Regions from separate parts of the Oceanobacillus timonensis genome, predicted to be linked through region 3. Evidence: predicted binding sites of a transcription regulator. Region 3 holds the regulator's gene; each other region holds the start of a gene.
The links. Region 3 encodes CtsR, which represses protease genes until heat stress. Its sites were predicted from a motif close to ATGGTCAATAAAGGTCAAACA; they were not measured.
Positions count from the first base shown of each region.

Region 1: clpP (ATP-dependent Clp endopeptidase proteolytic subunit ClpP) is a predicted target of CtsR. The motif match lies at 7,553-7,573, and genes of this name have one in related genera.
Region 2: B7E05_RS08415 (ATP-dependent Clp protease ATP-binding subunit) is a predicted target of CtsR. The motif match lies at 8,631-8,651, and genes of this name have one in related genera.

Region 1 covers NZ_LT800497.1:1,253,758-1,264,667, forward strand. Annotated here, with positions in the region: gene B7E05_RS06035 (glycerol-3-phosphate dehydrogenase/oxidase) at 1-32, shown strand, start outside; gene B7E05_RS06040 (tetratricopeptide repeat protein) at 209-1,210, shown strand; gene trxB (thioredoxin-disulfide reductase) at 1,294-2,226, shown strand; gene rapZ (RNase adapter RapZ) at 2,669-3,556, shown strand; gene B7E05_RS06055 (gluconeogenesis factor YvcK family protein) at 3,553-4,503, shown strand; gene whiA (DNA-binding protein WhiA) at 4,580-5,530, shown strand; gene B7E05_RS06065 (HPr family phosphocarrier protein) at 5,659-5,916, shown strand; gene B7E05_RS06070 (hypothetical protein) at 6,181-6,477, opposite strand; gene B7E05_RS22080 (hypothetical protein) at 6,796-6,939, opposite strand; tRNA gene B7E05_RS06075 (tRNA-Arg) at 7,300-7,375, opposite strand; gene clpP (ATP-dependent Clp endopeptidase proteolytic subunit ClpP) at 7,643-8,227, shown strand; gene B7E05_RS06085 (shikimate kinase) at 8,660-9,205, opposite strand; gene B7E05_RS06090 (ribonuclease HI family protein) at 9,239-9,634, opposite strand; gene B7E05_RS06095 (FixH family protein) at 9,728-10,237, opposite strand; gene B7E05_RS06100 (fumarylacetoacetate hydrolase family protein) at 10,377-10,910, shown strand, end outside.
Region 2 covers NZ_LT800497.1:1,734,437-1,745,346, reverse strand. Annotated here, with positions in the region: gene B7E05_RS08430 (ATP-binding protein) at 1-1,686, opposite strand, end outside; gene B7E05_RS08425 (response regulator) at 1,714-2,715, opposite strand; gene B7E05_RS08420 (ATP-binding response regulator) at 3,123-6,131, opposite strand; gene B7E05_RS08415 (ATP-dependent Clp protease ATP-binding subunit) at 6,401-8,548, opposite strand; gene pdaA (delta-lactam-biosynthetic de-N-acetylase) at 8,879-9,661, opposite strand; gene B7E05_RS08405 (Na+/H+ antiporter family protein) at 9,743-10,910, opposite strand, start outside.
Region 3 covers NZ_LT800497.1:4,419,031-4,429,940, forward strand. Annotated here, with positions in the region: gene gltX (glutamate--tRNA ligase) at 1-746, opposite strand, end outside; gene B7E05_RS21785 (PIN/TRAM domain-containing protein) at 936-2,033, opposite strand; gene radA (DNA repair protein RadA) at 2,118-3,491, opposite strand; gene clpC (ATP-dependent protease ATP-binding subunit ClpC) at 3,710-6,142, opposite strand; gene mcsB (protein-arginine kinase McsB) at 6,156-7,220, opposite strand; gene mcsA (protein-arginine kinase activator protein McsA) at 7,217-7,777, opposite strand; gene B7E05_RS21810 (CtsR family transcriptional regulator) at 7,801-8,268, opposite strand; gene B7E05_RS21815 (MgtC/SapB family protein) at 8,537-9,274, opposite strand; gene B7E05_RS21820 (hypothetical protein) at 9,706-9,960, opposite strand; gene B7E05_RS21825 (IS91 family transposase) at 9,935-10,910, opposite strand, start outside.

The DNA.
Region 1 (10,910 bases), 3.2 Mb from region 3:
TATTATACGAAACCACTCATCCAGATAAATAAAAAAGAGTGAAAATCAAACATAAGATGCATGTGCAAATCCCTTTTTGCCATGCGTCTTATTTTTTGATATCTATATGTGTTCAAGGTTTCACTATATAAATAAACAACAAACGTAGGAATATGCTATATTTTATGATATACTTTTTTCGACTTGTCTTTAAGAACGGGGGAGATGCATGTTAAAAGGGAAAAGAAATAAAGCAAAAACGAATAATAACGTAACCCCATTCATTCCAGAAGGCGACTTTTATTATACAAAAGGTGTCGAAGCATTTAAGAAAAGAAAGTTTGACATTGCGATTAAATGGATTCAAAAAGCAATTGAAGCCAAACCTTATTTTCCTTTATATAAATGTCAACTGTCCGTCATTTATACAGAAATTGGTGCTTACCACCAAGCCAATCAGCTGCTGACAGATGTTTTGCAGACAGGGGAGTATGTGGATTGTTATTATTTAGCTGCGAATAACTATGCGCATCTTGGATTGCTTCAAGATGCTAAAAAGTATGCACAATTGTATCTGGATAAGAAGCCGGAAGGGGATTTCAGCAACGATGCTGCACAGTTGCTCGACTTTATCAAAATGGAAGATGAAGAAGAAGAAAACTTGGCTCTGGAGGATGAGGATGAACTGATTATTTTGCAGGAAACGGCCTTTTACCATATTGAAAATGAGGAGTGGGAAACAGCCATTCCTGTTATTGAAGAGATTATGGAACATTTTCCAGAACAAAAGCTGGCAGTCCACGATTATGCACAGGCTCTGTTTTATACCGGTAAAAAAGAAGAAGCGATGCATATTGAAGAGGATTTGCTGGAAGAAGAACCAAATAATTTACACAGCCATTTAAATTTAGCGTTGTTTTATTATGAAACAGAAGACCCCGCCTATCAGAAACATATTCAAATCATAAACAATATCTATCCAATGCATGAGGAACAAAAGCTGCGGATTGCTGAAGTGTTTGCGAAAACAGCTAATTATACATTAGCGTATGAGCGGTATCAAAATGTTTCTTTAGAGCAGGCTAAAAGGAGAATATCCTATTATAAATGGTTTAGCGTAACAGCTTATAAAACAGGGAACCCGAGCAAAGCGTTGCGTTTATGGGAAGAAGGCTTAAAGCGGCACCCGAAGTTATCAGAAGAAGAAGGGCCTTGGGCGTTAAAGAAGTGAGCAAAAAGATAGACGTTATATCTTAATTTCATTACACTATACGATGGAATTAGAATATTATAAGGATAAAGGGGCGATACGGAATGTCCGAAGAGAAAATATATGATGTAATTATTGCCGGAGCTGGACCAGCTGGCATGACAGCCGCTGTTTATGCTTCCCGTGCAAATTTAGATACACTGATGCTTGAGCGCGGTATACCAGGCGGTCAAGTAGCAAACACAGAAGATGTAGAAAATTATCCCGGATTTGATCATATTTTAGGACCGGATTTGTCGAATAAAATGTTTGATCACGCTAAAAAATTTGGTGCGGAATATGCTTATGGAGATATTAAATCCATTGAAGATCATGGTCATTATAAAACCATCTATGCCGGAAAGAAGGTATTTCATACCAAAGCTTTTATTATTGCAACAGGTGCACAATATAAAAAACTTGGCATCCCGGGTGAAGAAGAGCTTGGTGGACGCGGCGTTTCCTACTGTGCAGTTTGTGACGGTGCTTTCTTTAAAAACAAAGAACTCCTTGTTGTCGGAGGTGGAGACTCTGCTGTCGAAGAAGGGGTTTATTTAACCAGATTTGCAAGCAAAGTAACCATTGTTCACCGCCGTGACGAATTGCGTGCGCAGCGCATTTTGCAAGATCGTGCTTTTAATAATGAAAAAATTGAATTTATCTGGGATACGGTACCTGAAAAAATTAACGGTCCAGAAGGAAAAGTCAGCAGTATCTCTTTAAAAAATGTCAAAACAGACGAAGTATATGATTTCCCGGCAAACGGTGTGTTTGTTTATATCGGTATGCTTCCTTTAAATGATCCATTTACTGACTTAGGAATTACAGATGAAGAAGGATATATTCCTACGTCTGAAAACATGGAAACAAAAATCCCTGGCATCTTTGCAGCTGGAGATATCCGTGCAAAAGACCTCAGACAAATTGTTACAGCTACAGGTGATGGAAGTATCGCAGCTGAAACTGCAATTAAATATGTAGAAACGTTAGAAGATTAATTCATATAATTGTCGTTTTTTAGGTGGTAACTGATTCGAAAGTTATTGAATTTTGTCGAATCAGCCGGGTGCTTCCGTCTATGGATGTGATTTGTATAAAAAAATTAATCTCCGGTAATTGCATCTTAACCTTGTTGTAACACGCATGAAACACAAAAAGGGTATTATAGAATTAACTAATTGACCCCCTTTTAATAGATAGATTAGTTTTGGGACAGGTGACTCACCTGTCCATTTTTTTATATAAAAATAGATCAACGAAAAGAAGAATAATCTTCTCTGTATGCTCCGGGAATATACGATGTTTTCTTTGCATCTGTATAAGGAAGGGAAAGGGAACTGGCCCAATAGCTTGGCGAATGTGATATTTTCTAATATAATATAAAGCAGATATATATAAGTACAGTTGTTTGTTGGAAGAGGTTGGAAAGGGGAGAGTTTAGTGAAACAGGAAAAAGAAACAAAACTCGTTATTATTACGGGGATGTCAGGAGCTGGGAAAACAGTTGCGGTACAAAGTTTTGAAGATCTAGGTTATTATTGTGTAGATAACCTGCCTCCTGCACTTCTTCCCAAATTTTTAGAATTAATGAAAGATGCTTCCAATACCATTCAAAAAGTGGCACTTGTCATGGATCTCAGAGGAAGAGAATTTTTTGATTCCTTGTATAAGGCTTTAGACGCGATTAGCCATAAACCATGGATTCAGAGCCATATTTTATTTTTAGATGCTACGGATGAAACATTGGTGTCCAGATATAAAGAAACAAGACGTTCCCATCCTTTAGCGGTTGGCGGACTCCCCTTAAATGGAATCCACCAGGAGCGAGTTATTATAGATGAATTACGCGGCCGTTCCCAACGGATTATTGATACATCCGATTTGAAGCCGAGAGATTTACGTGAGAGAATTCTCCAATTATACAAGGAAGAAATACAGGAAGTGTTTTCTGTCCACTTCGTATCGTTTGGATTTAAATATGGTATTCCGATTGATGCCGATTTGGTTTTTGATGTCCGTTTTTTACCGAATCCACATTATGTATCTGCGCTCAAGCCTTTAACAGGTTTAAATCAGGAAGTAGATTCCTATGTGTTTAAATGGTCGGATACACAGTTGTTTACGGAGAAATTAAATGACTTATTCCGTTTCATGTTTCCGCAGTATAAAAAAGAAGGGAAATCGCAATTAGTCATTGCAATTGGCTGTACAGGAGGACAACACCGTTCCGTTGCTCTAGCGGAGTATTTTTCCAAGCAATTCAGTGATGATTATATTACCCATGTCTCCCACAGGGATATTGAAAAGAGAAAGGTTCCATCATCATGAGTGATGTTCCCAAAATAACAGCTATTGGCGGAGGAACAGGAATGCCGGTTTTGCTTCGGGGATTAAAAGATTTGCCGGTGGATTTAACAGCCATCGTCACCGTTGCAGATGATGGCGGCAGTACAGGAAGAATTCGTTCCGAGATGGAAATGCCTGCACCTGGAGATATCCGAAATGTGATTGCAGCGCTATCGGATGCAGAACCGATGCTGTTAGAGCTATTCCAGCACCGGTTTCAACAGGGAAACGGACTGACAGGTCATTCATTGGGGAATTTATTACTGGCGGCCATGACATCGATGACCGGTAACTTTAACCAAGGCATCAAAGAAATTTCACGGGTTTTGAATGTGAAAGGGAACATCTATCCGATATCGAATGAAAATATGTCTTTACATGCGATTATGGAAGATGGAGAGATTGTCCATGGTGAATCGAATATTCCACTGTCCGGAAAAAGGATTAAGCGTGTCTTTTTAGAGCCGCAGCCTCTGCAGCCGTTGCCTAACGCTGTAGAATCGATTCAAAAGGCAGACTTGATTGTTATTTCCCCAGGAAGCCTCTATACTTCCATCATGCCAAATTTAATTGTGCCGGAAGTGAAGGAAGCATTATTAAATACAGAAGCAAAGATTGTATATGTTTGTAATATCATGACCCAGGACGGAGAAACAACCAATTATTCTGCAGCAGACCATGTACAGGCGATCCATGATCATGTAGGTGATAATTGTATTGATTATGTGATCGTCCACAATCAGCCGATAGACGCGGAAACACAGGAAATTTATAAAGAAGAGAAAGCAGTACCCGTAGAAGCGGATATTGCCCGTTTAAAAACGATGGATGTAGAAGTCTTTCCCGGAAATATTGTCGTGAAGCATAAAGATGGAACACTCCGTCATAATAATGATAAAATAGCTGAGATGCTTTATCGGTTTTTATAGTATTTAGAGTGGGGCAGCATACATACCCCGCTCTTTGAAGTTTTAAAGTGCTCAAAAGGGGAAGGAGTGTGATACGATGTCCTTCGCATCAGATATCAAGAAAGAGCTAACCGCTATTCAATCGGATTCTTGCTGTCAGTTTGCTGAGCTGGCTGCACTTGTCCGAATGAATGGCGTTATTTCTATATCAAAGCAAGGTTACGGATTGGATGTCCAGACGGAAAACGCAGCAATTGCAAGGCGTATCTACACATTAATCAAACAAAATTATACGTTGCCGGTAGAACTTCTGGTACGGAAAAAAATGAAATTAAAAAAGAATAATGTTTATATCGTCCGTATGAAAGACGGCGTACAATCCTTATTAGAGGATTTAGATTTAATCAAAAATCAGTATCAAATCACCCGGTCTATTTCCAAAAAATATGTCGATAAAGATTGTTGTCGAAAAGCCTATCTTCGTGGAGCTTTTCTGGCTGGCGGGTCGATGAATAACCCGGAGACATCCTCCTATCATTTGGAGATTTTCAATTATTACGAGGAACATGCAGAAGCATTGAAATCCATACTCAATGAATATGATTTACATGCCAGAACGTTAGAGCGAAAAAACGGACATATTGTATATATGAAAGAAGCGGAGAAAATTACTGCTTTTTTAGGCGTTATTGGAGCCCATCAGGCGTTATTAAAATTTGAGGATGTACGTATTGTCCGTGATATGAGAAACTCTGTCAACAGGCTGGTCAATTGTGAAACGGCGAATTTAAATAAAACGATTGGTGCCGCTTTCCGCCAAGTTGAAAACATTAAATTGATTGAACGGACAGTTGGATTGGAACAACTGCCGGAGAAATTACAAGAGATAGCTAAGCTGCGGGTGCAGTATGAAGAGGTTTCGTTAAAGGAATTAGGTGAATTTGTCAGCAGTGGAAAAATTTCGAAATCAGGTGTGAACCATCGCTTGAAAAAAATTGATGAATTTGCAGAAAAGATCAGGCAAGGAGATTTCCAGCTTGGTAATTAATGCTAGTATCCGCAGAATATGATATAATGCAAAGAACAACACAATAACCATCGCACATAGTCAATGCAGATATTTATCTGCATTCAAAAAAATGGATGCGTTTACTTACAGACAGGAGAGTGAATTTGTTGGTTGAGAAAACAGTGAAGATTGAATTGGATTCAGGACTGCAAGCAAGGCCAGCTGCCTATTTTGTACAAGAGGCCAATCGATTTGATTCACATATATTTTTAGAAAAGGATCAGAAAAAAGTAAATGCGAAAAGCATTATGGGATTAATGAGCTTAGCCCTGACAAAAGGGGTAGAAATAACGCTTATTATTGAAGGGGAAGATGAAGAAGAGGCAATGAAACATCTAACCAGCCTTGTCCGTGAAAAAGTGTGATGAAATGAATAGAAATGAAGTAAACCGGTTTTAAATCCTTCTTTAAGAGAAGAACTTCTTTTTGCATCTTCTTGTGAGAAAGTGCACGAGTTTTTAGAGAGACATGCTTTATTCAAATGTAAGAGACTGTACGTGTGTGACGTTGGTGAAAGAAATCTCAAACCTTTATTAATACGGGAATGGGATGAGCATTCGCCAACGTCATTTCTTTTTTGTGATGTAAACAAATTATAATGATGATAAATGGATTTGAAAATCAAATCTTTAAAATCTCATCACTAATACAAAAATCACCATACAAAAGAAAAACAGTATATCATTTTTAATCGTTGGTTTATTTTCAGAAAAAAATAAACGAATAATAGTAATAGAGACAAACGGTACAACAATAATTCCTAAATAAAACAAAAATCCTTCTAGTTTTATACTGACAATGAACAAGCTGACAACCGAAGAAATTCTAAAAACTGAAAAAACCCAACTTGTTTTTACTTTTTCATCAAAAACAGAGTATACCACTTCAAGAGCAGTAACATATATGATAATTATGATATAAGACATGATACGCTTCCTTACTTTAAAATAATAACTGTTAATACATTTGTGCCGAACCTTTGGCATCAAGGTTCTGTTTGTAATAATCATTTGTTTCATAAAGGTATTATTCGCTATACTTGAGACACGACAGGTTGCTTCAATCTTCGTTTTTCTGTCTAATTCGGGGAACTTTTTTCTCGAAGATGCTGCATCAATGATTTTACCTTACTTAATGAATCTGTTTTGAAGAGCTCTCTGATTCAATTTAATAGGAGTAAGTTATAATAACTCTTCATCTATAATAATAAAAGGATTATTTTTATTATTATAGATGAAGAGAATTTATTTAAATAGTTTTCTAATCGATTTTCCAGCAGCGCGTCCAGTTACACGTCTGCCGATTCGTTTCCCTACTCTCCCCTTTTTGACGGCATCAACATCATTCCATATACGTAATATCTTATAGATGCTTGACTTCAGGCTCATATTTTTCCTCCTTGCTTGATATCCTTTAATAAGTTAATTATAGTATGACATTTGCGTTGCTGCAGGACAACTGTTCTTGGAGAAATGATAATGGTTTTAAAAAAGAATAAGTATGTATGAGCATGGGATATGCTATTTTTGCAAATAAAAAAAGAGCTTTTTGGGGGATAATGAAAATATGGAAGCATCGAATTTAGGACAATGAAAAGAGAGGAAAAGACTTTTCTTTTGGAAGTTTAGACTGAATTAATTTATTTCGAAACACGGAGGTTTGCAATTCGTTAGAACAGAATATATTTTCATTAAAAAAGACAAGGGATAAGAATGTCTCTAACCCTTGTCATTATGGATTTTATATAGTGCGCCCAGAGGGATTCGAACCCCCGGCAAACCTGGTACCGGAAACCAGTGCTCTATCCAGCTGAGCTATGGGCGCATGTTATTTATCAAAAACACAATCTTTATTATACATATGAATAACCTTTGAGACAAGCCCTTTTCTATAATTTGATGAAAAGTTCTTCTGTATCCATCGCCAAGTGTTTCATATTTTCATGTTTAACAAACATAAAATCGGGAATGATGGTTAAAGTATAAATTTGGTGAAACTTTTTGTTTGACCTTTATTGACCAATGAGCTATCATATAAAGTATAGAAAAAATCATCAGCCATTAAAGTTGGCAACTTAAGGAGGATTTTTAAATGAATTTAGTACCTACAGTTATTGAACAAACAAATCGTGGTGAACGTGCATATGATATTTACTCCCGTTTATTAAAAGACCGGATTATTCTGCTTGGAAGCGGCATTGATGACAATGTGGCCAATTCCATTGTAGCACAGCTTTTATTCTTAGAAGCAGAAGATCCAGGAAAAGATATTTCTTTATATATTAATTCTCCTGGTGGTTCTATCACAGCCGGTATGGCCATCTTTGATACAATGAACTTCATTAAATCAGATGTATCTACCATCTGCATTGGTATGGCAGCTTCTATGGGAGCATTCTTGCTTAACGCTGGTGAAAAAGGCAAACGTTTTGCATTGCCAAACAGTGAGATTATGATTCACCAGCCTCTAGGTGGTACGCAAGGTCAAGCAACAGACATCGAAATTCATGCTAATAGAATTATTGAAATTAAAAGACGTATGAATCGCATCATGTCTGAAAATACTGGTCAGCCTTTAGAAGTTATTGAGCATGATACAGAGCGCGATAAATTCATGAGTGCAGAACAGTCTAAAGAATATGGCTTGATTGATGACATTTTTGAACGTAAAGAATAATAAAAATGAATTGTAATACAATCAAAAAAACAAGTCAGGGTTGAACACCCTGGCTTGTTTTTTCTTAATAACTCAATTTTCGCCCTTAAAAAAGTAAGTTCCTTTCCATCGGAACAGGGGTTGATCATTACTTACATACATCAGTTGACAAAGATGAGAAGGTAAGGTGTAAGGCAACCGCTACAGCGGACCGTTTTGCTTTCCTAGGGGCACGCTCTTCAGCTAACTTTTGCCAAGAAGAGCACTTGGCAAAAGTGGATCTTCAGATGGTGCTGATCCCTCAGGAGTCAAAACGGTCCGCCTCCGCTAGCAGGATGTTCTATACGGTTGCAATAGCTAAACAAATAAAAGTTCGATCAGACAGAACAAATTTTACGTGGTGCATGGTAAAAATGTTCAGCAAACATTCCTTTCTTAGGTGCGAAAGCTGAATTAATAACTATAAAGCTCCCAAGCTAATTTTAAAGAATCTACAATATAATCAGCAACCTCTTCAATGTCCTGATTATCTGTGATGACTCGGGAATGATGCCTTTCATAAATTGGCTGGCGGTCATCAAAAAGTTTTCTGATTTCCTCCATATTTTTACCTTGTAAAACAGGGCGGCTGTCTATTAATAAGCTAATCCGTTCTTTCCAATTTTCCCAAGATAAATCGAGGAATAAAACAGTAGAAGTGGCAAAGCAAACATCTTGAACTTCTTTTTGAAGAAAAGCACCACCACCTAACGAAATAACTTTTAACCGTTTATGGCATAACTCAGAAATGATGTCTTTTTCGTACTGACGAAAGGTTGCTTCTCCATGTTTTGCAAAAATTTCTTTTGGAGTCATCTGAAATCTGCGTTCAATTTCTTCGTCAATATCAATAAAATCTCGATATATTTTTCGGGCAACGGTTTGACCAATCGTTGTTTTTCCAACACCCATAAAACCAATTAGTACAATGCTTTGTTCCTTCAGTGGTATGTTTCTCATTTTATATTCCTCCCTCTCACGTCATCCTGCGCATCATGATGATTGTTGATGGATTGCTTTTCTAGCTAATTGATCTGCTTTGTGGTTCTCTTTCTCAGGTATCCACTTAATAAATAAAAATGGAAAATCTGTTGTTTGCGCCTGGATGGTTTCCAGTAAAGGAAGAAAGTGTTTATTTTTTGTCTTCCCTTTATCGACCACTTCTGCTGCTACTTTGGAATCTGTCCGAAAAGACAGGATTTCGCCCTTAAAGTTTGTTTGACAAATTTTTAATGCTTCTATGATGGCGTGAAATTCAGCTTCATGATTTGACATATATGGCAGGGGAACAGCATATTCCAGCTTCTTTTCCCCGGACTTTATATAGATGCCGGCACCGCTTTTTTCTATTTTCATGTTTGTGGCTCCGTCCGTGTATACCTGGATCAACGTATATCCCTCCGCTTGCCTTTCTCGTTAATAGTATAACGAAATGTAGACCGAAAAGAAATATGAATCATCCCCTATGTTTAAAAGAGCCTCTTATTCATCTTCATGCTCGTGTCCGTGTTCGTCCTCATCTGCGCCATGCTCATGATGCTCATGGTCCATTTCGTCATGGGCATCTTCTTCAGATGGTTCCGCATCTCCCGCGATAACGGTTTCTAAAGGCATGTTATGTTGTCCTTCTGCTGTTGTATGTGCATACATTTCATAAACAGCTTCTTCTTCAAATGTAAAACTTGCTGTATATGTGCCATTCTCCTGATGAGTACCTTCTATGTCCACACTGTCATCTGCATTTCCTTGCGTCCAGACTTCAAATAAAACTTCATTGGCATCCTCAACGGGCTCGTCCTCAAAACTGACATGAGCAGTTAAATCAATCGTCTCTCCAACTTCAACATGTTCAGGAACATCAAAATCTACTTCTAAAGCAGGTAATTCTGGTAACTCTGCGTCATCATCTTCTGCTGTATCTGCTTCATTACTTGAACAAGCGGCTAGCAGAGCCGTAAGAATAATCACCAAAAAAAATAATTGCTTCTTCATTGGTTGTATCCCCTTTCTATTACATTCTCCCGGTACCCAGTATAGCATGAATACACTCGAAAAAGGTTGAAAAAATTATGACATATCTATTTCTTTCCCGGGGATATCTCGACTATAATAAAAGGAGGGAGGGAAAAAGATGAAATTAGTAGCTTACCAGAAAGAGAAAGATGAAAATTACCGTGTTGGGGTCGTAACCGATTCTGATACCGTTGCAGACGTGGAAACATTATCCAAACAATTTGGTGAAAAAACGCTTCCTGCGGATCCGACTGCTTTTTATACACAGGGAGAAGAACATATTGAAGCATTGCGGAAGATTTTTTCAAAAGCAGAAGGGTATGAAACATTGTCACTTCAGGATGTTCATTTGGGGATGCCGCTTGGAAAAGCTAAAAAAGTGATTTGTATTGGGAAAAATTATCAAGAGCATGTTCATGAAATGAAATCAGATATTCCGGATTATCCTGTTTTATTTGCTAAATTTGATAATGCGATTATTGGACCGGAAGATGCTATTTTTTATCCATCCATTACTGAAAAATTAGACTATGAAGTGGAACTAACCGTGGTTATCGGGAAAACGGCTTCAAAAGTTAAAAAAGAAGATGCTTTTGATTATATTGCCGGATACACACTTGCCAATGATACGTCGGCGCGTGATATGCAAAAA
Region 2 (10,910 bases), 2.7 Mb from region 3:
TCCTTGCATGGTATACTTAATCGCGTTTTCTATGAGATTAAACATAATCTGTTTCACTCGATTTTCATCAGCATACACAGGTGGAAAATCTCCGGGAATCAGCTGGACAATGGACAGATTCTTTACGTCAGATGAAAAACGCAATGCATCGATAATCCCTGTGACAATCGGCTCCAATGTAACCACCTGTTTATTTAATCTCGGTTTATTAATCTGTAAGTTTCTGGTCTCCAATAAGTCTGTCAACAACAGGTTCATCTGCTGTCCTACATTTAAGACAGTGTTTAATTCCGCCATACTCTGTTTAGATAATGTTGTTTCTTCTCTGTCTCGTACCGCCTCCGACAGCAACAATATACTATTTAACGGATTACGGAATTCATGAGATGTATTTGCTAAAAACTGGTCTTTTTCTTCATTCACTTTTTTCAATCTTTCCGCTAGTGCCTTTGTTTCTCTATACTTTTGAAAATATCCCTGGAACCAGACAATCGTATAACAAGTAACAGCAATTATCATATCGAAAGGGTAAAAAGTAAGATAAACACTTTTTCCTGACCATATAAAATTCCATATTCCATGGTTGGAAATGGCAATAAAGCCAAGCAGCATAAGGTTTCTCGCTTTCGGTTTATCTTTATACATCAGAATAATCGACACACTGGTAACAACCACCGTAATAAGAGCAAATATATTATATACAGGACGAAGTGCCAAAATTTGCGGCATCGATAAAAAGATAGTTAACACAGCTAATGCAGCCATTGCCCATTTAAAAAATGGAAAGATTTTATTCCAATAAGGCAGTTTTTGATGATCGATACATTGAATCAGTGCATAAAAAATGACTAAATACACCGTATGTATCATCCAAAATTCTAATTCATAACCTATATTAATAAATTGCTGCAGTAACTTTTCACCAGTATAAAACAAAAAACCGGAAAATAAACTGAAGGTTAACAACGAGAAAGAAAGAACCTTTTTATCTCTTCCCCCTATAAAATAAATAATCAATGTGTATAAAGTATGCATCAACAGAATAGCCGCAATGACAACTTGAGAATAATTGGTAAGCTGAACTTCTCTTGTAATTGCTGCATCTGTTCCTAACCGAAGCGAGAGATAAATACCTCCATCTCTGCTATCTATATAATTTGCAACTTGAATCATCAGATCGATGTTTCCTTCTTCATCGGCTGTAAAAGTTACTGTCTTAGGCATAATATCCGCAACATAGGCCATTTCTGTTTCAGCAGGCCGGCCAGTCTCTGCTACTTTGCGGCCATTCACATAGACTTCAGAAGATGTACGGATATTTGGTATATATAATTTAAAGTTCTGATTATCATCCGGATTCACCTTCATTTGCAGTCGATAAGTACCGTAACCAAAAGGAGAACCAAGATTATTCTCCCATCCATGTGGAACTTGGATCGCTTCTGGTGTTTCTGCAGGTAATTCATCTTCCCGCATTAAAAACCTCGACGGGTAAAAATCCCATTCTCCATCCAGTACCAGCGTTTTTCTATCTTTTATTTCCCGTGAACTTAAATCAAGCTTTCCATCTTCAATAGCAGGAGTTATATTTTCTTGAAATATACCTACCCAGATCAATCGCAAAACAGACAAACTGATAATACAGAGAATCACAAAAATTCCCGTTCGGATATAATCTCGCTTCATTTATATCAACTCTTCTTTTAAAAGACATCAGTGAATCCAGTTTTTTTCTTTCACGATTTCTGCCGCTTCGGTATCAAAATCAGTTAAACTTTCTAATTTTGATATATTATAGGATGATGTTTTCTCATAACGATGCAAATAATCTGCCAATCGAATGATAAGCTCCAGCCATACATCTTTCAGGATTTTTCTCTCATTAACAGCCCAAAAGTAATCTAATCCGGCTAAGTACTCGTCTTGATACGCCTCCAGTACAGTGAAATACTGTTCTGCATGTATCGTTTTTCTTTTTAATAAATCATAAGCGGCAAGTTTAAACTCGCGCGATTGAATATGTATACTACGATCCATATCAATTTGGTAAAATTCTTTTTGGCTGACGATTTTAATAGGAATATCTTGTTGCTCCATAACCTTTCTAATTTGGTAAACAGCTGTATACAACTGGGCATTTGCCTTTTCCCACGAGAGATTGCTCCACAGCAATTCGATCAAATCGCTTTTTAAAATGGTATTTTCATGGTTGTAAATAAAGTAGGCAAATAATTCTTTTGCTTTGGACGTACGCCATTTCACATCTGCCCGCTTATTATCCTGATATATCTGTAAAGCTCCCAAGTCCTTAATAACGGTGGTCGATTCCCCTGTTGCAGTGTGCTGATCCATCGTCTTTCTTTCCATTATCCGCTGTACCGTTACAGCTAAACGCTCCTGTTTTACAGGCTTCAGAATATAATCCACTGCATTTAATTCAAAAGCTTTCACCGCATATTCATCATAGGCCGTAATAAAACCAATTTGTAAAGAAGGTTGAATATTTAACAGCTGTTCCGCCAGATCTGTTCCTTTAATTGCAGGCATATGTATATCTATAAATACAGCATCTACGTGTTCGGCCTGGATATGGTGGATTAAATCATCAGCCTCTACATATTTCCCGGTGACATGTACACCTTCTAGTTTACGTAACAGTAAATTCAAATATTGTAATGCTAAATGTTCATCGTCTATAATTGCTATACGAAGCATTGAATCTCCTCCTGATTATCTCTTGTCTGTGTTCCAAACTTTTATTATAATCCAAAGATACATGCTACAAAATAACATCTATTCCTCTTTTTCTATACAATTTCTATACATGAAACAGCAGCTTTACAATTCACATTTCCAGTTACTTTTCACACACATCGCCTAATTTATTATCCATGATAAAATTTTCTGTTTTTTTAATCATATCATACTATATTAAAAATAACTGTCATCTATAGAACTTTTTTATTGGTTTTTAATGGAATAAATGCTCTTTTTATTCCTGCTCTCATCTCTTTCAAAACCGGAAAAAATGACTTAAAAATAACACTTCATTCTACAGAAAAAAGATCATCTCCCTGCAGAATGAAGTTTTATTTGGTTTTTCTCATATAATCAATTATTTACTAATCAGCTGTATCGATTTCAAAAGATACCTTTGTCCCCTGTCCAGGTGCACTGTCTATTGTTAACCCTTTTCCATAATGCCGGTGCAACCTTTTTTCCAAGTTTATAATGCCTACACCTGATTCACTGTTCGATTCCCCTTTAAAAATGGCTGTGATCTCTTCTTCTTCCATTCCTGTTCCATCATCTTCTACCGTAATCATTGCTTTGTGGTTAGCTGCTTCTCTTTTCAAACGGATGCTTACTGTCCCTTTCCCTTTTCCTTGCCTAATACCGTGTTGCACTGCATTTTCCAAATCCCATTTCACCTGCAGCGCTTCTCCAAAACGAACTTGTTCAATATATAGATAGGAGTGAACGAGACGTAATTCTTCTTCTAAAGGAATCAACAAATGCATTTGCTGGAACTGAAATTTACTGCGTAATAAATTTCCGAATTCATCCAGCAACTTTCTCATCTCCTCCAGATCCCATTCGCTCAATGCTCTAATTGCATTTAATGTATTAAATAAGAAGTGCGGCTGTATTTGTGCTTGCAGCCACATTGTTTCCAATTGTAGCTGCTGCTCAGCAACCCGTTTCAGCGTAATCAACGAATTCAGACGGGTTTTCAGCTCTGTTGCCTCTACCGGTTTGGTTATATAATCATTTGCGCCTGCTGCAAAAGCAGCTTGGATATCCGAATTCCCACCTGTCAGCAGCAGGATAGGAAGTTCTGTTAGAGAATAACTTTCCCGAATCGTTCTGGTTAGCTTGTATCCGGATATTTTTGGCATCATTATATCCGAAATGACCATATCCCATTCTCCCTTTTCCAATTCTTTCAATGCCTGATCAGGACTGGATACAAGCACCAGATGATATAGATCATCCGGCAGAACCGCTTGTAAAGCCAATAAACTGGCAGGATCATCATCTACTGCCAAAATAGATGGTTTTTCATCATGTTGCAAAGGAGGCGGCGTTTCCATTTGTTCTGTTTCCTCATTCACTTTGATAGTTCGTTTATTCTCTCCAGAGAGGGGTATTGATTCTTCTTGCGTGAATGCTAATTCCAACGTAAAAGTAAAAGTTGTTTTCTCTCCTTTTACAGAGGCAACCCGGATGGTTCCGCCATGAAGTTCTACCAGCTGTTTTGTAATACTTAATCCCAATCCAAAACCGCCTTCCCGCGTCATCCCTTCTGGCGTTTCTTCTTGTTCATAGGGAAGAAATAACCGTTTCTGCATTTCCCGGCTAATACCAATCCCTGTGTCAGTAACATGAATTTCCGCTATATCGCCGTTTACTGTTGCAGAAATAGTAATATTCCCTTGATCCGTAAATTTGATAGCATTCTTAATTAAATTAAATAAAATTTGCGTGAGCCGATTCTCATCAGCATATACAGGAGGAAATGTTTTAGAAATACGATTGATAATTTGCACCTTCTTCACGTTAGATGAAAATTGCAGTAAGTCTATTACCCCTGTAACAATCGGTTCCAATTTGATAACCTGTTTATCAAGTCTTGGCTGCCCCTGTTGCAATTGCCGCTCTTCCAATAAATCCGTCAGCAGGAGGTTCATTCGATTGCCTACATTCAAAACCGTGTTTAAATCATTCCTGCTTTGTTCCGTTATCGCTGTTTCTTCCCTGTCTCGCACAGCTTTGGAAAGTAATAAAATACTGTTCAATGGATTACGGAATTCATGAGAGGTATTTGCTAAAAATTGATCTTTTTCCTGATTCATCCGCTGTAATGTCGCGGCCAGTTCTTTCGTCTCCTCATGTACGCGAAAGTAACCTTTGAACCAAACCACCATAAAACACACGATGGCAACAATCAAATCAAATGGATAATGCGGCATATATTCTCCGGTTCCTCTCCATATCAATGCCCATATCAATTGATGAATAACAGCAGCACAGGATATGATTAAAAATAAACTCCTGTTTCCTGATTGCTTATACGATCGTATCATCGTCAACACACCGATACCAACAAGGCCACAACCTGCGATAAGATAGGCAGGTAACAAGACAATCATTTGCGATAAGGTCAGCGGCAGAAACAATGTTACCGCGGCTAGTCCAAATACGCCCCATTGAAAATATGGGAATATTTTATTCCAATAAGGAAGTTTTTGATGATTGGTACATTGCAGAAAAATATAACACTCTATCAATACCAATGCTACAAAAAATCGGATTCCCCAGTCATTTTGCGTATAGAAAAAGGCATGCAATAATTTTTCTTTTCCACTAAGAAGAAATAGAACCGCATAAATAAAAGTTAATAAAGAAAAAAAGAGTAACCGCTTATCTTGATTTCCAATCAAATACAGGATGAACGCATATCTGGAATGAATAAGAAGAACGATGACCATCGCAATCTGCATATAAATAGAAAACTGCACTTCATTAGTCAACGCCTCTTCTGTTCCAAAACGAATGGAACGAATAATACCACTGTTAAAACTTCGTATATCTTTATAATTGGCAGCTTGAATCACAATATCTATAACGCCTTCTTCATTTGCTGTAAAAACAACACTTTGCGGAGAATTTTCAGCTATAAAACCTTCTTTCTCAGCAGCAATTTTTCCTGATGAAGACAGCTGCTCCCCATTGATATAGATGTCAGAAGCACTGCGGATACTCGGTATGTATAATTGATAATTCCTGTCTTGACCTGAAGGAACGTTGATTTGTAGACGGTAAGTTCCATAACCAGTAGAAGAACCCAAGATATTATTCCAGCCATCGGGGACTTTAACAGTTTCTTCAGGTACTGGTGCTGTTTCATTTTCATCCATTAAAAAAGCGAATGGATAGAAATTCCATTCCCCGTCCAATAGCAAAGTTTCTTTTTCAACTGTATCCCAATCTCGTAAATCAAGCTCTCCCTCTTCAATATCCAAAGGAGTACTACTCTGAAAAACGTCCATCCAAATAAGCCGAAAAGCTGATAAACAGGCGAAAACAAGCAGCAAAATCAGTCCCAGCTTCACGTAATTATTTTTCATCGCTATCATCTTTTCTAACATCATTTTTTAAATTGCATATCCTGGAATTTCATTTTGTTACAAAGATTCACTTTTCCCCAGAAGACCTAATCCGATTATACCCGCCTATAAATCAGAGCTATTCATTCAAATTCTATACTTTTCCTATACAAAATTTGGTTATTACTTTATTTGGACATAAAAAAAGATCAGCTAACCATTTATTGGTCAACTGATCTTTGTATGCTTACCTTTATTTGAAATGCCTTACGCAATGACTTTACTCTCTATTAAGATGCATTAGAAACGACAATGTCTTCTTCATCTACATCCACATGAACTGCTGTAACGTCTTCTCCTTCAAGAATCAAGTCGGTTAATTGATCCTCTACTTTATCTTGGATAACACGGCGCAATGGACGTGCACCAAAGCGGGCATCATATCCGAGTTCCACCAGACGTTCTTTTGCTTCATCAGAAATCGTAATCGTAATCTGATTTTCTTTCATGGTTGCTTCTAAATCATGCAGCATTAAGGAAACAATTTGTAGTAAATCATTTTCTTTCAGCTCATTGAAGTTCACAATCGCATCAAAACGGTTCAGGAATTCTGGTTTGAAATAGTTACTCAACATTTCCAGTGTAGCGACTGATTCATGTGTTTCTGCATTAAAGCCGACACTTACTTTTTTCTCACCAGTTCCAGCATTACTTGTCATAATGATAACTGTATCTTTAAAACTTACTTTTCTGCCATGAGAGTCTGTTAAAAGACCGTCCTCCATAATTTGCAAGAACATATTCTGTACATCTGGATGTGCTTTTTCAATTTCGTCCAGTAACAGAATAGAATATGGGTTTCTGCGGACACGTTCGGTCAGCTGTCCAGCTTCTTCATGTCCGACATATCCTGGTGGTGAACCGATAATTTTGGACACCGCGTGTTTTTCCATATACTCACTCATGTCCAGACGTAGCAGCGCATCTCTCGTACCGAATAATTCTTCTGCCAGTACTTTGGTTAATTCTGTTTTACCGACACCAGTAGGTCCGACAAACAGGAAGGAACCAATAGGACGTTCTTTTGCTTTCAATCCGGCACGGCTGCGGCGGATAGATTTAGCAACTTTATTTACTGCTTCTTCTTGTCCAATAACTTTGGCACGAAGATCATCAGCTAAGTTTTTCATTTTTTCTTTTTCATCTTTTTGCATTTTGGTTACTGGTATACCTGTTTTTTCTTCTACAATTAATTGAATATCCGAAATATCAATATCCAGTACCTTCTCGCCATCTTCTGCTTTATCCAGTTGTTTTTGCAACTGAATTTCTTGATAACGGAGGTTGGCAGCACGCTCATAATCTTCTTTCTCTGCTGCTTCCTGTTTTTGTTTAACAATTTCATCGATACGTTGCTGCAGCGATTCAGAATCTTTTTGTGCATTCGCCAAGTTCAAGCGGGAACCAACTTCATCCATTAAGTCAATCGCTTTATCCGGCAGGAAGCGGTCTTGAATATAGCGGTTGGATAAACCAACAAACGCCTCAACAACTTCATCTGAATAACGTACTTCATGGAATTTTTCATAACGGTCTTTAATGCCGTTCAGAATTTTCACCGTATCTTCCAGAGATGGTTCTTTGACGATAATCGGCTGCAGACGTCTTTCTAAAGCCGCATCTTTTTCAATTTGACGATATTCTTTTAAGGTAGTTGCACCGATAACTTGCAGGTCACCACGTGCCAGAGCCGGTTTTAAGATGTTGCCGGCATCCATTTGTGAACTTTCTGCTGTACCGGCGCCGACAAGTAAATGAATTTCGTCAATAAACACAATAACGTCATTACGTTCTTGCAGTTCAGCAATCAACTTATTCATTCTTTCTTCAAACTGACCGCGGACACCAGTATTGGCAACCAGAGAGGATACGTCCAACAGATAAATCTCTTTGTTCAATAATTTCGTTGGAACATTTCCTTCGATAATATTCACAGCCAATCCTTCTGCAATGGCTGTTTTACCAACACCTGGTTCACCGATTAAGACCGGATTGTTTTTATTTCTTCTATTTAATGTTTCAATTACGCGTTTAATTTCTTTATCTCTGCCAATGACAGGATCAATCTTTCCTGATCGTGCCTGATCAGTAATATTTTTTGCCAACTGATCAATCAGACCATTTCCATTGTTTGATTTTTGTTGTGTTCTCGTGCGTGCACTTGCACCACTTTGCTGTCCATTACCTTGGAAAAAGTTGTTGGCAAATGATTGATCCATATTGCCAAATGGAGAATTAGAGAAAAAGTCATTATTCATCATATTTCCTTGAATCTCTTGTAAGCATTCTTGGCAAAGATGCACTTCCATACGTTGTCCATTCATTTGCATTTGTGCATTGATGGTTGCATCGTTTTGGCCACAGTTTTGACATTTCATTTCTCATTCCTCCTTGATTTAGTCAGATAGGTTAATATTTCGTTGTTTTGACTTTGACTATCTTTGACTATAATTTCATTATACTCTGACCTTCTTTGACTTTCAAGTGTTTTAGTCAAATTTTTTTATTTTTTTTTGACCTTTGTATTTTTAATAACGAAAACCTTATTCTAACAGGGTTTTTATAGCTCTTCCTTTCATCTGTAGACCTTAAATACCTGCCGTAAATAAGATTTTTTAGAAGTATATCAAAAAAATGTGCTGTAAAAAAGAAAAAGAGCTTACCGGATTTACTATCTCCGGTTTGCTCTTTGCTTCATTACTGTTTATTTAATATGGAAACTGCTTTGGCAATTGCTTACGCATCCATAAATCATCAAGGCTTTTAAATTGGTACCCTTCTTGTTTCAAATCTTGAATGACTTTTTTCAAAGCTGTTGCATTATCACTGGAAACAGCATGCAGTAATATCACGGCTCCGGGATGTATTTGTTTCATTATCTCATCATAAGCATAGTCCGCACCTTTTTGTGCGTTTGTTTCCCAATCGATAAATGCCAGTGACCAGAATACATGCACAAGGCCGAGTTCTGTGGACCATTTTAGTGTATCTGAACTGAATGTTCCACGGGGCGGCCTGACATAGGTTAATTCTTTCTGGTCACTCACCTCTGCTACAGACTGTTCTAAATCTGTCAGTTCTTTTTGAATCGCTTCTTTATCCATCACGGTAAAGTCAGGATGATGATACGAATGGTTACCGATAATATGTCCATCATCCACCATTCTTTTGATCAAATCTGGTGAACTCTCCACATAATGTCCGGTTACAAAAAAAGCGGCAGGCACTTCCTCTTGTGCAAGCACATCTAATATATCCTGCGTATATCCCTGCTCATAGCCATTATCAAAGGTGAGATAAATATTTTTTTCGCCGCTGTCATCAACATAGAATGCATTGTATTGATCCAACACTTCTTGGTACGCGCCTATATCCGGCGGCGTATGATCATCTTTTTTCTGATAGCCCCAGCCGTATGCAGCAGCTGTATTCCATGAAAAAATGCAAAAGAAAAAGGCAAGTGATAACAGGATAGTGATTGATCGTTTCATGCGAACCCCACCTCGTTTTTTCTTACCTTTTCCTTATACTGCGAACATTATACACTTTTCATCTAATTTTTAAGCGCCCTCTTACAGGACCATCGCTGCAATCCATCCGAAAATAAACAACGGAATATTAAAATGAAGAAACGTTGGAACACATGTCTGCCAAATATGGTTATGCTGTCCATCTGCATTTAATCCGGCTGTTGGTCCAAGTGTACTGTCAGATGCCGGAGACCCTGCATCCCCTAAAGCGCCGGCCGTTCCAACTAAAGCGGCTGTAGCCAGCGGTGAAAAGCCGGCAGTCAAACAAATCGGCACAAACAAAGCAGCAATAATCGGGATCGTTCCAAACGATGTTCCAATGCCAATGGTTATAACCAGGCCTAATAACAATAAAACAAAAGCGATTAACGGCTTATTGTCTCCTAAGACAGACGCAGAAGCTTCTACTAATTCTGCTACCGCACCGGTTTCTTGTAAAACTTCAGCAAATCCGGCAGCTACTAAAATAACAAAAGAAATCGTACCCATCATGGAAATCCCTTGTGTCATTACTTGATCCAGCTCTCTATACGGAACTGCCACTAATACAAACAGTGCAATAATTCCTGTTAATGCTCCTAAAATTAAATTACCTGTTATGATTTGTACAATCAATGCTAATACAATCGCAACAAGGGTAAGAACATGTTTCTTACTAAATGTTACTTTTTCGATTAAGTCTCTAGCCTCTGCGTTCGATTCTTTCATCTCTTTTTTAGGCTCTTTATCTTTTCTATACGTAATAAATATCGCTATAAATAATCCAAGAATCATTCCAGATCCGGGAATTAACATGGATAACGTTACTTGACTTAATGTGATCTCTGCACCATTCGATCTTAAGCCTTCCAAAATCAAATTTTGGAACAACAGTCCAAAGCCTGCCGGAATCATAACATAAGGTGCTTTTAACCCAAACGCTAAGGAAACAGCCACTGCCCGGCGGTCCATTCTCATTTGATCAAATAACTTTAATAAAGGCGGAATTAAAATTGGAATAAATGCAATGTGCACCGGCACCAGATTTTGTGATAAAGATGCAACTCCGGCTAACGCTAATAGCATCATGGTCTTTTTACCGGTCAATATACGTATAATAAAGTTCACTAATATTTTTGTAATTCCTGTATAGCTGATTGCTGCTGCAAAAGCTCCTAACAAGATATAGCTAAGTGCTGTATTAGCAGACTCACCCATTCCGCTCACCATT
Region 3 (10,910 bases):
TCTTCATTCAGAATGAGCGTCATATGTCCATAACGCGGTGCTGTCCATCCAAACGCATCAAAAACCATCATTTGTTTCGGTGTGTTGGAAATATGCTCTTCTCCCCGCAATACATCCGTAATTTCCATAAAATGATCATCAATCGCTACAGCAAAATTATAAGTAGGGATTCCATTTTTCTTTACAATTACCCAATCCCCAAAATCACTGGATTCAAATGTGATTGCTCCACGGACAATATCCTGGAATGTATAGGTTTCGTTTTTTGGAACACGGAGACGGATACTCGGTGTTCTGCCTTCTGCTTCAAAAGTCTTTATTTCTTCTTCTGTCAGATTGCTGTGTTTGCCAGCGTATTTTGGTACTTGTCCATTCGCACGCTGTTCTTCCCGCTCTGCCTCTAACTCTTCTTCTGTCATATAGCATTTATAAGCCAAATTACGCTCCAGCAGTTCATCTACAAATTTTTGATAGATATCCAAGCGTTCTGTCTGACGGTAAGGACCGTAATCTCCGCCGATATCTGCACCTTCATCCCATTCTAAACCGAGCCATTTTAAATATTTTAACTGACTCTCTTCGCCGCCCTCTACATTTCTTTTAGCATCTGTATCTTCGGTGCGGATGATAAATTTTCCATCAAAATGTTTTGCATATAAATAATTAAATAAAGCCGTACGGGCGTTACCAATATGCAAATGCCCTGTTGGACTAGGTGCATAACGTACGCGGACTTCCTTACTCATTTAAAATGCCTCCTTCATTGTTTAGATAATAGCTGCCTGCTTTTTTGCTTTCAAAAAATGAGATATGATATTTTTTGAATCCTTCTCAGCAAAGATGTTTTTTCCCTCACCTTATAAACAAGCTCTATACGAAAAGTGATAACATATACATGTTATCACTTTTTTTATCCTTTATCAGTTATACCCTTTTTACAACGCTTTTTCAAGTAATTTTGGTTTTGCAAAAATCATTCGGCCTGCAGAGGTTTGCAGAACGCTGGTAATCACAACCTCTATATTTTTGCCGATATAATCCCTGCCTTCTTCCACAACGATCATCGTGCCATCATCTAAATAGGCAACACCCTGATTATGTTCTTTCCCGTCTTTAATAACTTGAACATGCAGCTCTTCACCCGGCAGAACAACCGGCTTCACGGCATTGGCAAGGTCATTAATATTTAAGACCGACACGCCCTGGAAGTCACATACTTTATTTAAATTAAAATCATTGGTAACGACAATCCCATCAATGACTTTTGCTAATTTAATCAGTTTGCTGTCTACCTCGGGAATATCTTCAAAATCACCTTCGTAGATTTCTACCGGTACCGCAAGCTCTTTTTGGATCCGGTTCAGGATATCCAAACCACGTCTGCCCCGGTTCCGCTTCAACGCATCCGATGAATCTGCAATATGCTGTAATTCACCAAGGACAAACTGTGGAATAACGATGGTTCCTTCTAAAAAGTTTGTCTGGCAAATATCCGCAATACGTCCATCAATGATGACACTTGTATCTAAAATTTTCGAGCTTGGCCTCACAGAGGCCGTATCTGTATCCTCTTCCTCATTGCTGCGGCGCTTTTCCTTTTTCGTCGGTTTGAGTATATTCATAAATTCCTCACGCCGGCGAAAACCGACTTGGAATCCTAAATACCCGAGAATAATCATGATAAAAAGCGGCAGAACCTGTGAAAATACACGAATACTCATATCTTGGAACGGCATATTAACAAAGTAAGCTATAACGAGACCGACAATTAAACCAATACTGCCAAAAAACAAATCCATGGCCGGTATTTTTACCAGTCCATCTTCCACCCAACGAAAGAAATTTACAATATAGTTTACTAGTAAATAAGACAAGATAAAAAATATAATAGCTCCAACAATCATTCCCAATATAGATGAAGTTAACCAGCTTGATTCAGCAACATTTAATAACCGGACGATTACTGGAAGATAGAGATACCCCATGGTACCGCCTAATATAATAAAAAATAAGTGTACTACTTTTCTCATCAATTCCTTTCACCTCCTGACTATTATAGTAGTATTACCCAAAAACATGGAATATATGCTTTTTTACTAGCAATTCTCATGAAAAATCTACTGACGCAATCCAATCTCTAAAGCTTCCTGTACATTAGAAACACCGATTACTTCAATTCCTTCCGGGTAATTCCATCCGTCTAAATTATTTGTCGGGCAAATAACCCGTTTAAATCCCAGTTTTGCAGATTCCTGTACCCGTTGTTCGATACGGGACACCCTGCGAATTTCACCTGTTAAACCAACCTCGCCAATAAAAATATCGTCCGGCTTCGTTGAATGATCACGGAAGCTCGAAGCAATACTGACCGCCAGCGCTAAATCAATTGCCGGCTCGTCCAGCTTCACGCCGCCAGCTACTTTAATATAAGCATCCTGATTTTGCAGCATCATTCCAACACGTTTTTCCAATACAGCCATCAAAAGCGGGACACGATTATGATCCACTCCTGTAGCTGTTCTGCGCGGATTCCCGAAGCTTGTCGGTGAAATCAATGCTTGTATCTCTACTAAAACGGGGCGGGTTCCTTCCATCGAAGCGACAACGGTTGATCCGGCAGCTCCTTGAGACCTTTCTTCCAGGAAAATTTCTGAAGGATTCATGACTTCACGCAACCCTTCTTCCTTCATCTCAAAAATCCCCATTTCATTCGTACTTCCAAAACGGTTCTTCACACCTCTTAAAATACGGTAAGTATGGTGTCTCTCTCCTTCAAAGTACAATACTGCATCTACCATATGCTCCAATAAACGTGGACCGGCAATCGATCCTTCTTTGGTCACGTGACCGACAATGAAAATGGGAATTCCCTTGGTCTTCGCTATTTTCATCAGTTCCATGGTACACTCTCGAACCTGAGACACACTGCCGGGAGCACTGGTTACTTCTTCTTTAAAAATCGTTTGAATGGAATCCACGACAACAAAGGAAGGATTGATTTCTTCTATCTGTCTGCTGATATCCATTAATTTTGTTTCTGATAAAACATATAATGCATCTGTTTTTATATCTAACCGATCAGCACGTAATTTCGTTTGCCGTGTAGATTCCTCACCAGACACATAAAGAACCGGCAATTCCTTCTCTGCCAATTGCGCAGATATTTGCAGTAAGAGGGTTGACTTTCCAATACCCGGATCCCCGCCAATTAAAACCAGCGACCCTAATACAACGCCTCCGCCTAATACACGATTAAATTCCCGCATTTTCGTCGTAATACGGGGTTCCTCTTTTGTTTCTATCGAAGTAATTTTTTCCGGTTTTTGAGAGGAGGCTGTGTCAGACATATATCCTGCTCTGCCTTTCACAGCAGTAGCTTCAACTTCTTCAACCATTGTATTCCATTGCTGGCAAGCTGGACATTTCCCCATAAACTTCACTGATTCATATCCACATTCTTGACAGACAAATTTTGTTTTCCTTTTTGCCAACGTTTCAGGACCTCCTTCAGGCAACGTTCAACCTGACAAACTTCACTCTACATTGAACCAGCCTTATTTTCTATTATAGACTATTTTTCGATTTCATAGGTTACAGAAAAACATCAAATTTAAAAACACTCTTCCATACTTATGCCACAAGTATCTTCAGGGAAAAAAGAAAGCTAGAAGAACCGCATTCTTCTAGCTTTCTCACCTTACATCCTGTATTAAGAAAGGACAACAAAGTCTCCTTTGCTATTCAACCCTATCTTCACTTTCTGCTCTTTTTCGATGTTTCCTTTTAAAAGCTCTTCTGATAATAAATTCTCTATATTATTTTGAATAGAACGTCGAAGCGGACGAGCTCCATATTCTGGATCAAAGCCTTCATTAGCAATTTTTTCAATTGCCTTATCTGTAAGAGAAAGCGTTAATTCTTGCTCTTCCAAACGTTTTTGCAGCTGTTTCAGCATTAATGATGCAATATCTTTCATGTGTTTTTTCTCTAAAGAGTGGAACACAATTGTCTCATCAATACGGTTCAAAAATTCTGGACGAAATGCTTTTTTCAATTCATCCAACACTTTTGATTTCATATCTTCATGTTCTCTCTTCTGGTCATTATCTAAAGTGAAACCAACATATTTATTACGTCTCAGTTCATTTGCACCAACATTGGAAGTCATGATGATTACGGTATTACGGAAATCAACAACTCTTCCTTTGGAATCAGTCAGCCGGCCATCTTCAAGCACCTGCAAAAGAATATTAAAGACTTCGGGATGTGCTTTTTCCACTTCATCCAGCAGAACAACAGAATATGGTTTACGACGGACTTTCTCGGTTAATTGGCCGCCTTCTTCATAGCCTACATAGCCCGGAGGAGATCCCACTAAACGGGACGTCGCATGTCTTTCCATATACTCTGACATATCAATCCGGATCATTGCATCTTCATCAGCAAACATCACTTCTGCAAGTGCACGGGCAAGTTCTGTCTTCCCAATACCAGTTGGTCCAAGGAATATGAATGAGCCGATTGGACGCTTCGGATCTTTTAATCCAGCGCGGGCACGACGTATTGCTTTAGCCACTGCATCCACAGCTTCGGATTGCCCAATGACACGATCATGAAGAATTTCTTCCATGTTTAACAAACGATCGCTCTCATCTTTGGTCATCTTAGCAACAGGAACTCCTGTCCAGATAGATACCACGGCAGCAATGTCTTCCATCTTCACTTCCGAATCCGTTTGTCCTTGTTTTTCTTTCCATTCATTCTTTGTTTTTTCAAGTTTTTCCCGATAGCGTTGCTCAGAATCTCTTAAAGAAGCTGCTTTTTCAAACTCCTGGCTTTGGACAGCAGCATCTTTTTCTTTTCTTACTTCTTCCAGTTTTTGTTCCAGCTCTTTTAAATTTGGCGGAACCGTATAGGAATTTAAGCGTACTTTTGAACCGGCCTCATCAATTAAATCGATAGCTTTGTCCGGTAAAAAGCGATCGGTAATATAACGATCTGATAACGTTGCCGCTGCTTCAATGGCTTCATCCGTAATAGTGACACGGTGATGTGCTTCATAGCGGTCCCGTAAACCTTTCAAAATTTGAATGGTTTCATCCAATGTCGGTTCATCCACTTGAATCGGTTGGAAACGGCGTTCCAGCGCGGCATCTTTTTCGATATATTTACGGTATTCATCCAGTGTCGTTGCACCAATACATTGCAAGTCACCGCGAGCCAGGGACGGTTTCAGGATATTCGATGCATCAATCGCACCTTCTGCTCCACCGGCACCAATAAGCGTATGAAGTTCATCAATAAATAAAATAACATTGCCGGATTGACGAATCTCTTCCATAACTTTTTTCAGACGGTCCTCAAACTCACCACGATACTTTGTCCCTGCAACTACTGTACCCATATCCAATGTCATGACACGTTTGTCCCGGAGTGTTTCCGGCACTTCGTTATCAATAATCTGCTGTGCCAACCCTTCTGCAACAGCAGTCTTCCCGACACCAGGTTCTCCAATTAATACAGGATTATTTTTGGTGCGGCGGCTCAATACTTGAATCACACGTTCAATTTCCTGAGAACGTCCAATAACTGGATCAATTTTTCCTTCTTTCGCACTGACTGTTAAATCACGGGCTAACGAATCTAAAGTAGGCGTGCTTGCGTTTGTCTGCTGTCCTGTACGCCCTTGTCTGCCTGCCTGAGACTCATTGCTCCCCAACAACTGAAGAACTTGCTGTCTGGCTTTATTTAAGCTCACACCGAGGTTATTTAAAACACGGGCAGCAACTCCTTCTCCTTCACGGATTAAACCTAAAAGGATATGTTCTGTACCCACGTAGGAGTGGCCTAATTTTCTTGCCTCATCTTGAGATAATTCAACAACCTTTTTCGCTCTCGGGGTATAGTGAATAGATTGAGAAGGCTGTTTGCCAACACCAATCAGTTTTTCCACTTCCTCTTGAATTTTAGCTACCTCTAGACCAAGAGACTGTAATGCTTTTGCGGCAATACCTTCTCCTTCACGTACTAAACCAAGAAGAATATGTTCTGTCCCGATATTATTATGGCCTAATCGTACAGCCTCATCTTGAGATAGTGCCAGTACCTTTTGTGCTCTCTCTGTAAAGCGACCAAACATCATATGTTTTTTCCTCCTACTTTTTCAAATTTAATCTTTCGCGAATAATAGATGCTCTGCGAATATCACGTTCATCAGAGCGGAGTTCTTTATTGGCATAATGTTGCAAGAATCCAGGCTGTGTTAAAACCATCAATTCATTCAGTATATTCTCGGAAATATTTTCTATTATGCCTAAATCAATTCCCAGACGCAAATTAGAAATACAGATAGCAGCTTCCTTGGAATCAATAATTCTACTATTTTTAAGCGTTCCATACGACCGGAAAACACGATCCTCTAAACGGATCTCGGATTGTTCATAAATATACTGACGGGCCATGCGTTCATGTTCCACAAGTTGATTCACGATACTTTCCAAGTCTTCCACAATATCTTCTTCCGACTTACCCAGTGTAATCTGATTCGATATTTGAAATATATTCCCTCTTGCCTCACTGCCTTCCCCATATATACCTCTGACAACAAGTCCCAGTTGGTTGATAGCAGGGATTAGCCGATTCATTTGCTTCGTAAGTACAAGTGCAGGTAAATGCATCATAATGGAAGCTCTCATGCCAGTTCCAATATTGGTAGGACAGCTGGTCAGATATCCTTTTGTCTCATCAAACGCATAGTCGGCTTCTTCTTCCATCCAATCATCTAGATAATAAGCTTTCTCCAGAGCATTCCTTAACTGAAGTCCTGGATAATACACCTGCATACGCAAATGGTCCTCTTCATTTACCATAATGGAAGTCTGCTCATTTTCCGATAATAAAACAGCCGCATACTCACTATGTTTTATTAAATGTGGACTTACTAAGTGTTTTTCCACCAAAACATGTTTTTCAATCATATTTAACTGCTTCATTGGTATGAAAGAGAGAGAATCCTGCTTGGAATCGTCTTGCTCCACATAATTTTCCTTTATAAATTGCAGCACATCTTCCAATGCTTCTTTATTCCCCGATGTTGGATACAATTTATCTGCAAAGTTGCGGGCCAAACGGATGCGGCTGCTCATGACAATATCTTTATCCGGACCATCCTCCAGCATCCACGGGCTAACCGCCTCATTGATAAACGATTCTAATGTCACGTGTTATCACCCGCTTCCTTATTTTGTTGATTTGCTTTTTCCAGCTCTCTGATTTTATCGCGAAGAACAGCTGCTTTTTCAAATTCTTCATCTTCAATCAATTGCTTTAACTCCGCTTTATGGGAAGTAATTAATCGTTGTTGCTGAATATACTTCCCAGCACGTTTCGGAATTCTTCCGGTGTGTTTGGTATTCCCGGCATGTACACGCCGTAAAATTGGCTCTACCTTTGAACCAAAAGAAGCATAGCAATCTGCACAGCCAAATTTCCCGGCTTCTTTAAATTCGCTAAACGTTCTGCCGCAAGATGGACATTTTAAATCTGGAGGCTGTTTAGGCTGATTCGTATTTGCTGTTCCTGCAGCGTTTAAATGTAGCCCATCTTTTTGAAACAATCCTGCTAACAGATCATTCAAGGAATAGCCTTCTTCCGGATAAGTCAGATATCCTTTTTTCTTTGCACATATCTCACAAAGGCTGATTTTTTTCTCCTGCCCATTTATGATATGTTTAAAATGCAATGTCGCCTTTCTTTCATGGCATTCCTGGCATTCCATACGATTCCTCCCCTTTTAGGTCATTAATCGTTCAAATACTTGAGTGTTGTTAATGCAGATTTAAGGATACGCGCACGCAACTCATCTCTAAGTGGTAATTGAAAAGCTAACGTCGTTCGGTCAATACTAGCTAATATTAATTTAGCTTCACGTGCTGTAAGCAGTTCCTCCTCTAACAGGCGGTCTAAAATGTCTATTGCAGCACGTTGAGGAATCGAATCACCGATTAAATAAATAATTTCATCGATTAATTCCGAATTATCCTGATGACGAACACGCATGATGCGGATATACCCTCCGCCTCCGCGCTTACTTTCGACGATATACCCTTTCTCAATTGTAAAACGGGTATTAATAACATAATTTATTTGAGAAGGTACACATTGAAACTGATCTGCAATTTCACTTCTTTTTATCTCAATCGCTTGCTGTTCCTCTGCCTGTAATACTTTTTTCAAATATTGTTCAATAATATCTGAAATGTTACTCATCCTTTGCACCTCAAATCAAATAATTTATTTGATAAATTATTCCTTTTGACTTTGACTAACTTTGACTATGGTTTTATTATAATATAAATTTCTTCTGTTGCAAATGGATGATACTTCTATTTTTGACAAACAGACCAAAAATCAAAACTAAATTATAGAAAATCTATGAAAATATTTAAGCATGTGTTATTTAAGTACATGTTCAAACTGGCAAGGCTGCGATTATTCCCCCTTCAAACGTAAGTAAATAGTTGAACATCTTTATCATTTAATCCCGCTTCGTTATATTTACTACCCCTTGCTGTTTAGATATATCGTCAAATAAATAAACTAAATTATTATCCCTCTTCATATCTGTCCATATATGAATTCTACGCTGATCACCCTCCAGCTGCTTTATCTCTACTTGTTTAATACTGAAATGCTTTTCTTCAATTGACTTTACTGCTTCATGTATTTCAAAATCTTTTGAAGCAATAATCTCAATAAAATTACTGGATCTGAAACGTGGAAAGAAATATTCGATTTGGTTTAAAAAAATTAAACTGACTAGAATAATTAGAGTAGTTACAATAGCAGCGCTATACATTCCAGCTCCGACTACTAATCCAATTCCTGCTACAGCCCATATAGAAGCAGCGGTGGTTAGTCCTTTGATAGCTCCTCCATAAACAATGATGGTACCAGCGCCAAGAAATCCAATACCACTGATTACATAGGACGGGATACGAGCAGGATCAAATTGAACGTTGTCGTATTGATGTATAAAAGCAATAAAACCAAAGAACGATAAAATCATCATCAAGCAAGAGCCTACCCCTACCAGTATATGCGTACGAAACCCGGCTGAATGATTATTAATTTCCCGTTCAAAACCAATTAAGCCGGATAATAGTAAAGCAATAAACAGCCGTAATAAGATAACTGAAAAATTGTCTCCGATGAATTGTTCCAATCTGGCTTCCTCCCTTCCTTCCCTATTACTATTTATTGTAAGCTTATTCATATGCTTAAATTATCATCTCTTTTTTGTGAATATGCAAATTGTTTAGGGCATCACTATATATTTCAAATGAAATAACTTTATCGTTCATTTTATTGTATTGCAGTCTTCTTTAAATGATTATTTCGACAATATATAATGTGAAACTTCATTCAGTATCGATTTCTCGACACACAAATATTTTCGGGAGCAGAGTTAATATCATCCCGCAACCTCACGAACATAATCTGTTTGCTCACCCTCACTGTATAGGACTATAACTTCGTTTACTGCTCTCTATTAAAAAGTTTTCATTCTTCTTTATTTTCAAAGTGGAAGCAGGGCAGACAACGACCCTGAAAAAAAGACGTTAGCGAATTTTCTCACCAACGTCAAAATTATATTATCAAAAGAACAAAATCGCTAACGCGACTAAATCACGTCCCAAGTAGATGCTAATCACTTGGGACGTTTTTCGCTTCAATCATAGTGCCATTACAATGCGGACAATGAAGTTCTACTTCATCTCTATTATTTTTATCCACACTAAATTCACCAATGATATACTCCGGGACTTCATCGGTTCCATGGCAATCTAAACATTGAAATAATATGATCTTCATTTCTTCTTTTAAGCCAAAAGGATCCTCTTCGTCCAGCCAGTCTGGAAAAAATTCATCTGATTTATCCGGCTCTTTTGGGTTTGTCAATTCCGTATCTCCTCCTTCTTTCTTTCTCTACATCCTCCATGTAATGATAAATCCACCCATAGTCAGCATGCCATATTCCAATGAGCTCCATCTGTTTACGGCAACACGGACATTCCAAAGGGTCCTGTTCAAATGATTCTATCATACGTTGACGGTATGTTTTTTTCTTACGTTTTGCTTCCAAAAGAAACGAAATCTGCTTCGTTCTCATGAACGCATATAAACTCAATATTTGTTGCGCTTTACGATGAGCCCTTCTACTATACAGCCCATATCTCCCAACCATTCGAAAATGCTTTGGTGGAATGTGTTGTAATATTTCAAATAAGAACCTGTACACTGGAACCTTTTTATCTACACGTTTTCCTGTTTTATGATCCTCATACCAGTAATGAACTGTTTCCCCATCATAAGATTCAATACGATATTCGGCGATAGCTGGTCGAGCTAAATATCTGCCGATATACTTGGCTACACGCTTGGCATTGTTCATTTTCTTCTCTGCATTGACATAAAAGCCTTTCGGATACCTTTGATATAACTCATTAATAAGTTCTATGATTTTCGGTGTTGCAGGAAACCACTTCTTCAACAAATCTAAGACAACTTTTTGCCAGGACTTTCTTAAAAAATCATAAGGAACATATCCATTATTAACCCATTCATTTTGATTATCTAACGCACCTTCTGTCACCAATGCATGTATGTGAGGATTAAACTTTAAATCTCTTCCAAACGTATGAATAACCGTAATAATCCCTGAACGGAAGCCTCTTTTCTTACCTTTCTTTTTATTATGGTACTGAAATACTTCGGCTACCTGTTTACTTAATTCATTTAATTTTTTTCGGTCATTGTAAAATATGTTTCTTAACTCTCGTGGAAGTGTAAAGACCATATGGCGATGCGTAACATTAAATATCATTTCCTGTTGTTTGTCTGACCAGTCA